Regions from separate parts of the Phytobacter sp. genome, predicted to be linked through region 1. Evidence: predicted binding sites of a transcription regulator. Region 1 holds the regulator's gene; each other region holds the start of a gene.

Region 1 (4,180 bases):
CGCCCCACGCAGCTCTTTAGCGTAGGTACCGACTTCCATCACGTGCTCATAGCCAATGTAGATTGGCACCAGCGTGATCGGACGGGTGCCGCCGCGCAGCATCGCCTGGATGGTCATCGACAGGGTACCTGTTTTCGGATCCAGCAGACGGCCAGTACGTGAGCGCCCACCCTCGACAAAGTACTCAACCGAATAGCCGCGCTGGAACAGCTCGCCCAGATATTCGCGGAACACGGTGGAATAGAGCTTGTTGCCTTTGAAAGAGCGGCGAATGAAGAACGCGCCCAGACGGCGGAAAATCGGACCTGCTGGCCAGAAGTTCAGGTTGATACCGGCGGCGATATGCGGTGGCACCAGTCCCTGGTGATACAGCACGTAAGAGAGCAGCAGGTAGTCCATATGACTGCGGTGGCAGGGCACATAGACAATTTCATGGCCGTCATGAGCCAACTGGCGCACGCGCTCGGCGTTGTGCACGTTGATGCCCTGATACAGGCGGTTCCAGGTAAAGCTCAGAATACGGTCGGAGAGACGGATCATCTCGTAAGAGAAGTTCGCCGCAATCTCTTCCATCAGGGCAATCGCGTTTTGCTGCGCCTTGTCATGGGAGATTTTTTTGCTGCGTGCTTCGTCTTCAACAGCGCGGGCAATCGCTTTGGACGCCAGTAGCTTGTTAAACAAGTCCTGACGGGCAGGCAGACGCGGACCGACCGCCGCAAGACGCTGGCGGGCAAAGTGCATGCGTGCAACTCGCGCCAATTTCTGGGCGATAATTTTATCCGTACCATGCTCAGTGGCCATGCGGCGCAGTGAGACCGGCGGAGAGAAACGCACAAAGCTGTCGCGCCCGAGCCAGGAGATCGCAAAGAATTTCTGAATGCCGTTAAGCATACGCAGCGGCGGATTCATCTCGCCTTTCTCGCGACCCGGCGAACGACCGAACATCATCGAAACCGGCACCATTTGCACATCCAGGTCAGGATGGCTGCGATGCAGGTCGAGATAATCATGGAACAGCTTGATGGACTCTTCTTTCGGTGTATACCAGGTAAATACGCGTGGTCCACCGTGAATGAAGATATACCGCGGCAACTCCACGCCGTCGATCTCAAGCGGCTCCAGCGGGTCGGGCAAGTCGTGTGCCAGACATTGAGCGCGTAACGTGAGTAAGTCAGCCTTCGAGTTATAAGGCAAAACGTACATAATAGGGCGTGAGGTATCGAGCCCCAGTTCCTGTGCGGGTTCCGCAGGGATAGACTTACTTTTTACCAGCACGCTTAATGGTAAATTAAGTAATTTGTAGTAAATTCGTGGCCAGCCGGACATAAACGATGTAAAGCCTCTGGTTAATAATGCCAATGCGCCGCAAGAATATCAGAAAGCGCGCACAAATTCTTTTGTACCTCTATAACCTTACATAGAGATTGATGCTCATTACATAAAAAGGTTCTTTTAATGGCCAATAACACCACTGGCATTACCCGCATCATTAAAGCGGCCGGTTATTCATGGAAAGGCGTCCGCGCAGCCTGGATAAACGAAGCTGCCTTTCGTCAGGAGTCCGTTGCGGTCATTCTGGCAATTATTATCGCTTGTTTCCTTGATGTCGACGCCATCACCCGCGTATTGCTGATCGGTTCGGTGGCACTGGTCATGATCGTTGAAATTCTTAACAGCGCGATTGAAGCGGTCGTTGACCGGATTGGTTCGGAATTGCATGAGTTGTCCGGGCGCGCGAAGGACATGGGCTCAGCGGCGGTACTGATGACCATTCTGGTTGCACTCTTTACCTGGGTTTCACTGTTGTGGGGCCATTTTCGATAAGCCTTCCAGAATTGCGCTAACTGCTGGTTTTTTGCGTAATTTTGGTTTCAAAATCGCCTTTAGCTGTATATACTCACAGCATAACTGTATATACACCCAGGGGGCGGAATGAAAGCATTAACGGCCAGGCAGCAAGAGGTGTTCGATCTCATTCGTGATCGAATCAACCAAACGGGCATGCCGCCGACGCGTGCGGAGATCGCGCAACAGTTGGGGTTCCGTTCCCCAAACGCAGCTGAAGAGCACCTGAAAGCGTTAGCGCGTAAAGGTGTACTTGAGATTGTTTCTGGTGCGTCCCGCGGCATTCGTTTGCTGTTGGACGTCGCAGAAGACAATGGTTTGCCGCTGGTTGGGCGTGTAGCGGCAGGTGAGCCGTTGTTGGCGCAGCAGCATATCGAAGGTCACTATCAGGTTGATCCGTCCTTGTTCAAGCCAAATGCCGATTTCCTGCTGCGCGTTAGCGGCATGTCAATGAAAGACATTGGTATTATGGATGGCGATCTGCTGGCAGTGCATAAAACTCAGGATGTGCGTAACGGCCAGGTGGTTGTTGCACGTATTGATGATGAAGTCACCGTCAAACGACTGAAAAAACAAGGTAATACCGTTCAGTTACTGCCTGAAAACAGCGAATTTTCCCCGATTGTTGTGAATCTGCGCGAGCAGAACTTTACGATTGAAGGTCTGGCTGTTGGTGTGATTCGCAACGGTGAGTGGTTGTAATTCCTCTTCATAACCGTGGTTCAGCGTCCCGCTGCCACGGTTTTGTTTTATAAAACAAAATCTTAAATAACCTTCATCCTCAGCGCCTCTCCCAATCTGTTCGATTTACCTTCTTATAATTGTCTTTTGAATGGTTAAAAATTCCGAATAAATCCTCTGCAGTATGATCCCTGACTACAATTATTCTCACGTTCAGGATATTCAGAACGTAACGACGGACGATGATTCGCTATTCACAACCGAACGATGAGGACATGACTATGAATAAAGACGAAATCGGCGGTAACTGGAAACAGTTCAAAGGTAAAGCGAAAGAGAAGTGGGGGAAACTCACTGATGATGACATGACCGTCATCGAGGGTAAACGTGACCAACTGGTAGGTAAAATTCAGGAAAGATACGGCTACGCAAAAGATCAGGCGGAAAAAGAAGTTGTTGACTGGGAAACCCGCAACGAATACCGCTGGTAGCCTTCAAACCCTCTGAATATGCATTGAAGTGACTACCCTGCCCGACGGTACATGGACGTACCACCCTCTTAACACAACGAATTGAATGCACTCTCAACCGCCACTAGCGCGGTTTTTTCTTAACCAGAATCGAGTGATCGTGGTGACATTCGCCCTGGTGACGACAAGCTTCCACTTCCGCACATTTGGAACACAGACCATGTGCTTCAATGACATTATGGCGTAAGGCAAATCCTAATTTTGCAGCCAGTGAATGCATAATATCTTCCACCCCTTCCGCTTGTTCTTCTTTCACGACGCCGCAGCGATCGCAAATAAACATGGCCGATGTATGAGTTGGCTGATCAAAAAGATGGCACAACACATAGCTGTTAGTAGACTCCACTTTGTGCACAAACCCCTGCTCCAGCAGGAAGTCCAGCGCACGATAAACGGTGGGTGGTTTTGCCTGGGGTTCACTCTCGCGCAGCAGGTCCAGCAAGTCGTAGGCACTGATTGCCCCTTCCTGCAAACTCATTAACCGCAGAACCTCGAGGCGCTGAGGAGTCAGGCGCACATTGCGCTGCACGCACAGTTTTTCGGCCTGCGCTAGCATCTCTTGCGAAGTGGTCTTTTCCATTGTCGTCCTCTCATTTCCCGGCGGCATAATCTCTCACTTTACCATGTTCTGCTCTAAACGCCGAGATCGCGCGCAGATGCCGCTCACTTTCACATTCGCGGTACGTCTTCTATAAATAATGAAGGTCATTTCTTATAACTATAAATTTCTGCCGACTTTTGCGTATTTGGCAGAAATAGCCATTTTTCCAATGTTATTCGCAGCAATAGAGCATTCCCGTTGATGTAAAAAAGAACGGGGCATAGAAAAACTCATCTGACTACGAGACACATAATTGTGAAAAACAAACTCAAACTTTCAGTGGTCGCTATCGCTGTCTCCTTTTGCGTGGCAAATCAAGCGGGGGCAGCCAATACCTGGGCGGAGGCACGTAGTGATGCTATGGGTGGTACCGGCGTCGCTTCGGCAAGTTATGGCAGTGGGGCGCTGATCAACCCTGCGCTTCTGGCAAAAGCAAAACCTGATGATTCTGTCACCGTCATCTTGCCGAGTATCGGTGTGCAGGTGACTGACAAAGACGATCTGCGTAACGAGATTGACGATA
Region 2 (4,180 bases), on a different contig from region 1:
ACTTCCAATCAGGCTCCCGGCGTGATTGTCACTCGAGCGTTGAATGCTATTCCTGCGACCATTCGCGTACCGAAAGACATTATTGTTGGCACTGAACTTTACCGAATGACGGCACGAAATAATAAATACTATTATTACCGTATTAATTGCAATAATAGCCTTGACCCCCAAAACTTTTACGTAATGGGACAATTTGTCGGAAGTGTTGCTCCTGCACTGGCATCCTGGCAGGGAAGCAATCTGGGACAGGTTTATCAAACGGGGACTGAGGGTATTGGAGTGGTCATTTTGACGAGTACGGCAAATATTGCTCCGGGGGAAAAAAAGCGTTATGGCAAATGCGATTCTGCATATAATCGATCTTGCGTAGCCTTTGTTGGTGATGGCGATATTACTTTTGTGCTTATTAAAACAGGTGATATCACCGCCAGCTCTCTTGATCTGGCTTCTCTGCCTAGGCTGGAAACGGTCGTGGGAGGCGATAACTCACCGGGTAGCGATATTACGGTGTTTCGCCCCACGCTTGTTGGTTCAATTACTTTCACTCAGCCCACGTGCACTCTGGCGGAAACCAGTAAAACCGTTAATCTGGGTGAACATTCGGCTTCAGGTTTTACTGCGTCAAATTCGACAACCCCCTGGATTAAAGCATCCATCGAACTCATCAATTGCAATTATGGCGGTAAGCAAAGTTACCAGTACAATATCCGACAATCTGAGTGGAACAAAACTGACGTGACTACCGTCGCTCCCCCCATTACCACCGACGCCCTCTGGAGCCTGAGCCTCACTCCCGCGACCAGCGTCATTGATGACACCAACGGTATTATGGCGATTGCCAGTGGGGAGGACAGCGCCACAGGTATAGGCATCCAGCTTTCAAGTTCTAATACCACGCTTAATCCAATGAAATTCACGCAACCGACAACAGGGATAATGGTATCCGGCACCAATGCCACTATGACCATTCCACTCTATGCCCGTTATATCAAGACCGGATCGGCGGTAACTGCCGGGAAAGCAAACGGAAAACTCACCTACCTGGTGGAATACAAATAAAACCCGTAGCCCCGGTAAGCGAAGCGCCACCGGGGATGCTTACCAGATTTAACCTTGAACTTTCACCGCAGCCGCCGCGGCTTTCGCACGCTCAACTGCCTCTTCAACAGTATCAGCCGTGGCGAGTGCCACGCCTAAACGACGCGTGCCGTCAATCTCGGGTTTGCCAAACAGACGCACCTGTAGGCCCGCACCAACGGCATTTTGTACATTATCAAAAGTGACGTTCTGGCTTTTCAGTTCAGGCAGAATGACCGCTGAAGCTGACGGTCCGTACTGGCGAATCTGACCCACGGGCAAACCGAGGAAGGCGCGAACGTGCAGCGCGAATTCAGAGACATCCTGCGAAATCAGCGTCACCATGCCGGTGTCATGTGGGCGAGGGGAGACTTCGCTGAATACCACTTCATCGCCACACACAAACAGCTCAACGCCAAATAAACCGTGTCCACCCAAAGCGAGTACCACTTTACGCGCGACATCCTGGGCGCGCTCCAGCGCCAGGTCCGTCATGTACTGCGGTTGCCAGGACTCGCGGTAATCGCCATCTTCCTGGCGATGGCCTACTGGTGCGCAGAAGTGGACTCCGTCTACGGCACTGACTGTCAGTAGCGTAATTTCAAAATCGAAATTCACCACACCTTCAACGATCACACGACCAGCACCTGCACGACCGCCTTGTTGCGCGTATTCCCAGGCTTTGGCTAATTGATCAGCACTACGAATAAAGCTCTGACCTTTGCCGGAAGAGCTCATGACCGGTTTAACAATGCAGGGAAAGCCGATCTCATCAACGGCCTCACGGAACGCTGATTCACTGTCGGCGAAGCGATAGCTGGAGGTGGGCAGGGCAAGCTCTTCCGCTGCCAGACGACGAATACCTTCGCGGTTCATCGTTAATTTCGCGGCACGTGCGCAGGGAACAACATGCTGACCCTGGGATTCGAGTTCAATCAGCGTATCTGTAGCGATAGCTTCGATTTCGGGCACGATAAAATGCGGTCTTTCGAGCGCGACCAGTGCCTTCAGGGCTTCACAATCAAGCATATTGATGACGTGGGAGCGGTGGGCGACATGCATGGCGGGAGCATCCGCATAGCGATCGACGGCAATGACTTCGATGCCCAGACGCTGGCACTCGATAGCCACTTCTTTTCCCAGTTCACCTGAGCCCAATAACATCACACGAGTTGCTGCCGGACGCAGCGCAGTACCTAAAAGAGTCATAGCTGTTTGACCTTAAAAAAAACCTGGCCGCAGTATATACGAAAACGTTTGCGTGTGTCTTTTCCAACTTGCCAAGTGTAAAATAGAGCAGTAACATACTGGATATATAAACAGGTATAGGGGCTGTATCATGGCGGTTGAAGTCAAATATGTTGTGATTCGTAACGGTGAGGAAAAAATGTCTTTTGCCAGCAAAAAGGAAGCTGATGCTTACGATAAAATGCTCGATCTGGCCGAGGTGCTTGAAACCTGGTTGGGTGAAGCCCCTGTAACGCTGGAAGGTGAGCAGCGTGACCAGATGGCAATGTGGCTTGCTGAACAGAAAGACGTCCTCAGCCATATCTTCAAATCAGGCAAATTGCCTTCTGCGGAAGCCGAAGAGGCGAGCGCGCCCGCGTCATCAGACGATGCTGCGGACGAAACGGCTGATGCCGTTGATATCAAACGCGCGGCAAAACGCTCTGCTGCCTGATTGAGCTTGCACTGCCAGTAATTTGTACCATGCTTTTAATGGGCTAAATGCGCAGGAGAAAAGCATGAAAATAGCAGGCGTGTTATTCGGTACATTATTACTGGCAGGAAGCGTCGCGGCTTTTGCTGCTGATGACAAAACGGTCACCATTGATAATCAAAAAACGGTGAAATTTCCGGCCTGCGAAGGGATGAATGCGGAAGGCATTGCCGCCAGCGTCAAACGTGATTACTTGCAAAACCGTATTCCGCGTTGGGCAGATGACCAGAAAAAATTAGGTCAGGCCGATCCCGTTGCCTGGATCAGTCCAAAAGATATTCAGGGTAAAGACGATGAATGGCAGGTGCCATTGACCGTTCGAGGTAAAAGCACTGACGTCCACTACCTCGTCAAGATTGATTGTAAAGCCGGGAAAGCGGAGTATCAGCACCGGTAGGTCATTAGAATTTTCTCATCTTTTGCTGTTTTAGACATTTCCTGACGCTCCCTCGCTTACGCTGAACCTTTACGGCTTTAGACACGCGAGGGAATCATGTCAAACTGGTTAAATCAACTACAGTCACTTCTTGGTCAAAAAGGCTCGTCAGGTTCTTCATCTGCGGACCAGGGGTTGGGCAAACTGCTTGTACCCGGTGCGCTCGGCGGACTTGCCGGGCTGCTTGTTGCGAGTAAATCTTCGCGCAAATTACTGACCAAATATGGCACCAGCGCCTTATTAGTGGGTGGTGGCGCTGTCGCTGGCTCCGTTCTCTGGAATAAATACAAAGACAAAGTACGTACGGCCCATCAGGGTGAACCGCAGTTCGGGCAAGCCAGTTCGCCGTTGGATGTCCGTACTGAGCGGCTGATCCTTGCCCTGGTGTTCGCCGCCAAAAGCGACGGGCATATTGATGATAAAGAACGTGCGGCAATCGAACAGCAACTGCGTGAAGCGGGTGTGGAAGAGCAGGGACGTGTGCTGGTGGCACAAGCCATCGAACAACCGCTCGATCCACAAAGACTGGCACGCGATATTAAAAATGAAGAAGAAGCGCTGGAAGTCTACTTCCTTAGCTGCGCGGCGATTGATATCGACCACTTTATGGAACGCAGTTATCTTAGCGCGTTAGGTGATGCTTTAAAAATTCCGCAGGACGTTAGGGAAGGTATCGAAGCCGATCTCAAGGCACAAAAACAGGCGTTACCGCAGTAACCGGAATGTCATGTTTCGCTTGCATCGGCGGCGACTTTTGCCACCCTTATAGGGTGTAGAACAAATAAGACAAAAGATATGCCGCCGAAAGCTAAGCAAATTCCCCATGTCATGACTGTTCATGGCGATACTCGTCAGGATAACTACTACTGGCTGCGGGACGATTCACGTTCCCAGCCAGAAGTCCTGGAATACCTTCAGCAGGAAAATGAGTATGGCCGCCGTATTAT
Region 3 (4,180 bases), on a different contig from region 1:
TGGGTGTCATCTTTCGCCACGGCGGCATTGATGCGGAAGGCGTCCACGCCCCAGGCCAGATACGCATCCCAATCGCTGCGGCGTAACGGCAGACCTTCACGCAGCGCCGGTTCGTCGATCTGGATGATGCCGATACCGGCCGCTTCCAGATCCGCAACTTCGTCACGTAGCGCCAGTGCAATCTGTTTGGCGATGGTTTCACGGGTGACGTCCTCACGCGGGAAGGACCAACACAGAATCGTCACCGGACCGGTCAGCATCCCTTTTACCGGTTTGTCGGTCAGAGACTGCGCATACTTCGCCCACTCCACAGTGATGGCTTCCGGGCGGCTGACGTCGCCAATCACCACCGGCGGCTTCACGCAACGAGAGCCGTAACTCTGCACCCAGCCGTTCTGAGTGAAGACAAAACCGTCCAGATGTTCGCCAAAGTACTCAACCATGTCGTTACGTTCGGCTTCCCCGTGCACCAGCACATCCAGCCCCAGACGTTCCTGTTCCACAATCGCCTGTTTGATGTGTTCAGCAATGCCGGTGCGGTAGTGGTTAGCGTCGAGATTGCCCTTTTTGAAGTCCAGCCGCAGGCCACGGATCTCGGTGGTTTGCGGGAATGAACCGATGGTGGTGGTCGGCCAGGCAGGCAGGTTGAAGCGCGCACGCTGGGCTTCGGCACGCACGGTGTAAGCGCTGCTGCGCTGGCTGTCCTGCGCGGTAATCGCTGCCAGACGGCGGGTCACCGCCGGGTTATGGACGCGAGTGGAATGACGACGCGCCTGAATCGGTGCGCTCCACGCTTCAAGAGCCACCGTGTTACCGCTGTTCAGGGCATCACGCAGCAGTGCGAGCTCTTCACATTTCTGCAGGGCGAAGGCAAACCAGCTCTTCACCTCAGCATCGAGGCGCGTTTCCACACTCAGATCGATGGGGCTATGCAACAGTGAACAGGAAGAGGCCACCCATAATGGACGTTTGCCGTTGATCGCTGCAATTTGTGCATATTTTTCGCTGAGATCGGCACGCCAGACGTTACGACCGTTGACCAGGCCTGCAGAAAGCAGCCAGTCTGCCGGCAGGCGGTTATGTAACTCAGCCACGTCGTCTTTGCCATGCACCAGATCCACATGCAGACCCTGAACCGGCAGCGCCGTGAGGGTGTCGAGATTTGGCGTGACGCCCTCGAAATAGGTGGTCAGCAACAGTTTTACCTGCCCTGTTAAGGTGTCGTATGCAGGTTTGAACGCATCCAGCCACGCCTGCGGTAGTTCCAGTACCAGTGCAGGTTCGTCTATTTGTACCCACTCAATGCCGCGTTTCGCCAGCTCAGCCAGCACCTGCTGGTAGACCGGCAGAATGTCGTTCAACAGGCTCAGGCGATCAAACGCCTCACCTTTGACTTTACCCAGCCACAGGTAGGTGACCGGGCCTAACAGCACGGGCTTGACCTTGTGGCCCAGCGCCAGCGCTTCGTCTACTTCATCCAGCAGCTGGGTCCAGCTCAGCCCGAACTGATGGCCTTTGACAAACTCCGGCACCATGTAGTGATAGTTGGTGTTAAACCATTTGGTCATTTCTGCCGCCGCAGCCGGTTCGCCGGTCGGTGCACGCCCACGGCCAATGCGGAACAGAGTATCGATGTCGATAGAGCCGTCTTTGTTCTGATGACGAGCCGGGACGTTGCCGAGCAGCAGGCTGGTGGTCAGAACATGGTCGTACCAGGCGAAGTCACCCACCGGCAGCAGGTCAATGCCCGCCGCTTTTTGCTGATCCCAGTGACGGGCACGCAGTTCGCGCCCGACGGTCAGCAGGTCATCACGGGAAATGTTTCCTGCCCAGTAGCTCTCTTGCGCTTTTTTCAGCTCGCGACGCAGACCAACACGCGGAAAACCGAGGGTGTGATTTAAAACTGTCATGGTATGCCCCTTGTGAATTTTCAGGATTTAGCCGTCCAGATGTTTACACTTCCATAATGTGAAGGTACTGTATATTCCTCAAGCGCAAATTGTTCACGCCGAAGTGAAGGACTTTCATGATCGAAATTAAACATCTGAAAACGCTGCAAGCGTTACGGAACTGCGGATCGCTCGCCGCGGCAGCGGCATCGCTGCACCAGACGCAATCCGCACTTTCCCACCAGTTCAGCGATCTGGAACAGCGCCTTGGCTTCCGGCTTTTTGTGCGTAAAAGTCAGCCCCTGCGCTTTACGCCGCAGGGCGAAATCTTGCTGCAACTGGCAAACCAGGTGCTGCCGCAAATCACCAGCGCACTGCAGGCCTGCAACGAACCGCAGCAAACGCGTCTGCGCATCGCCATTGAGTGTCACAGCTGTATTCAGTGGTTGACCCCGGCACTGGAGAGTTTTCATACCCAGTGGCCGCAGGTGGAGATGGATTTCAAATCCGGCGTGACCTTTGACCCGCAGCCTGCGCTGCAACAGGGTGAGCTGGATCTGGTGATGACCTCAGACATTCTGCCGCGCAGCGGTCTGTTCTATTCGCCAATGTTTGATTATGAGGTGCGTCTGGTGCTCTCACCGGATCACCCTCTGGCATCCCGTACGCGGATCACGCCGGAAGATATCGCCACCGAAACCTTGCTCATCTACCCGGTTCAACGCAGTCGTCTGGATATCTGGCGTCACTTCCTGCAACCGGCAGGCATCAGCCCCTCGCTGAAAAGCGTGGATAACACGTTGTTGTTGATACAGATGGTGGCGGCGCGGATGGGGATTGCAGCATTACCACACTGGGTGGTGGAGAGTTTTGAACGCCAGGGCCTGGTGGTGACGAAGACCCTGGGCGAAGGATTGTGGAGCCGGTTGTACGCCGCCACGCGCGATGGCGAGCAGCGCCAACCGGTTACTGAGGCGTTTATTCGCTCAGCGCGGAACCACGCTTGCGATCACCTGCCGTTTGTTCGGAGCGCGGAGCGACCCAACGTCGATGGACCCACAGCGAGGCCATTATCACCGCAGCCCCAATAATAAAGCTCGGCCAGTGTGGCTGCTCCTGCCAGATGGCGAGGTTCACCAGCAGCCCGGCCGGGACGTGCACATTGTTCATGATGCCAAGCGTACCGGCATCCACCTGCGTTGCCCCGTAGTTCCACATAAAGTAGCCCAGACCGGAAGCCACAACCCCCAGCCAGACGAGCACGCCCCACTGCACCTGGGTGGTCGGCAGTTTTTGCGGATTACCCAGCGCAAACCAGGCGATCACCGCAACGACAGCGGCACCCAGGTAGAACCAGGCAAAGGCGTTGTGCTGCGGCATCGGTCGCGTTTCCATCAGGCGTTTGTAGCCCACCATGCCGATGGCAAAACTGATATTGGCGAGTTGCACAAACATCAGGCCCGTCCAGAAATGGTCACTGACTTTGTCATAACGAATAATCGCCGCCCCCACGACAGCCAGCAGCGCGCTCAGCGCGTAACCCCAGCGCAGTTTGCGCTTACTGAGCAGGTCATAGATCAGGGTGATGTAGAGCGGGGTAAAGACCGTGAAGAGTAAAAACTCCGTTACCGTCAGGTAGACATACGCCCGGAAGCTGAACAGGTACATCACGCCCAGTTGTAACGCCCCCACCAGCATATACAGGCCGATAGTTTTAAACGGCAGCCCACGCGTACGCAGGAAGGGTAAAAAGACCAGTGCCGCCAGCCCGACGCGCATCAGCACGGAAAAATAGCTATCGACGTGCCCGGCAAGATACTCGCCAATCAGGCTAAAGGAGAAGGCCCACAGGATCGTGGTGATGATGAGAAGCGCCACAATGAATGTCTCTCTGAATAAGGAACACCCATTGTAGCGGAGTATTTAGTTGACAACTGGTCAATAACTGACCTTATCGTCAATCCAGGAAGAGTTTGCGCAGGTAGTTCGGTACCGCGTTGTCGGCGTTGGTCCCAATCACTTCCAGCTCAGGGTGCAAATCTTTCAGGCGCTGATGCGCGTTACCCATGATGCAACCCTTGCCAGCCATAGAGAGCATTTCAGCATCGTTCATGCCGTCGCCAAAGGAGATGCACTCTTTCAGGCTGTAGCCCAATGCTGCCGATACCGCTTCCAGCACATGGCCTTTCGATACGCCGCCCGCCATCACTTCCAGGCAGGTCAGTGTAGAGAAGCTGACGTTAACGCGATCGCCCCAGCGGGCGTTGATGGCCTGCTCCAGCGGCAGCAAC

The links. Region 1 encodes LexA, which represses DNA repair genes until DNA is damaged. Its sites were predicted from a motif close to TNCTGTATGTACATACAGNA; they were not measured.
Region 2: the regulator LexA is predicted to act here: its motif matches at 2,383-2,402, upstream of AC5JPW_RS16060 (YebG family protein).
Region 3: the regulator LexA is predicted to act here: its motif matches at 1,976-1,995, upstream of metR (HTH-type transcriptional regulator MetR).

The regions. Positions count from the first base shown of each region.
Region 1 covers NZ_JCACPZ010000004.1:1,999,105-2,003,284, reverse strand. The annotation lists gene plsB (glycerol-3-phosphate 1-O-acyltransferase PlsB) at 1-1,326, opposite strand, end outside; gene AC5JPW_RS13515 (diacylglycerol kinase) at 1,456-1,824, shown strand; gene lexA (transcriptional repressor LexA) at 1,933-2,547, shown strand; gene AC5JPW_RS13505 (CsbD family protein) at 2,808-3,017, shown strand; gene zur (zinc uptake transcriptional repressor Zur) at 3,121-3,636, opposite strand; gene AC5JPW_RS13495 (conjugal transfer protein TraF) at 3,913-4,180, shown strand, end outside.
Region 2 covers NZ_JCACPZ010000006.1:288,513-292,692, forward strand. The annotation lists gene AC5JPW_RS16050 (fimbrial protein) at 1-1,059, shown strand, start outside; gene purT (formate-dependent phosphoribosylglycinamide formyltransferase) at 1,108-2,286, opposite strand; gene AC5JPW_RS16060 (YebG family protein) at 2,417-2,758, shown strand; gene yebF (protein YebF) at 2,823-3,194, shown strand; gene AC5JPW_RS16070 (tellurite resistance TerB family protein) at 3,291-3,950, shown strand; gene ptrB (oligopeptidase B) at 4,029-4,180, shown strand, end outside.
Region 3 covers NZ_JCACPZ010000003.1:25,935-30,114, forward strand. The annotation lists gene metE (5-methyltetrahydropteroyltriglutamate--homocysteine S-methyltransferase) at 1-1,910, opposite strand, end outside; gene metR (HTH-type transcriptional regulator MetR) at 2,027-2,980, shown strand; gene AC5JPW_RS03445 (carboxylate/amino acid/amine transporter) at 2,868-3,767, opposite strand; gene yigL (sugar/pyridoxal phosphate phosphatase YigL) at 3,847-4,180, opposite strand, start outside.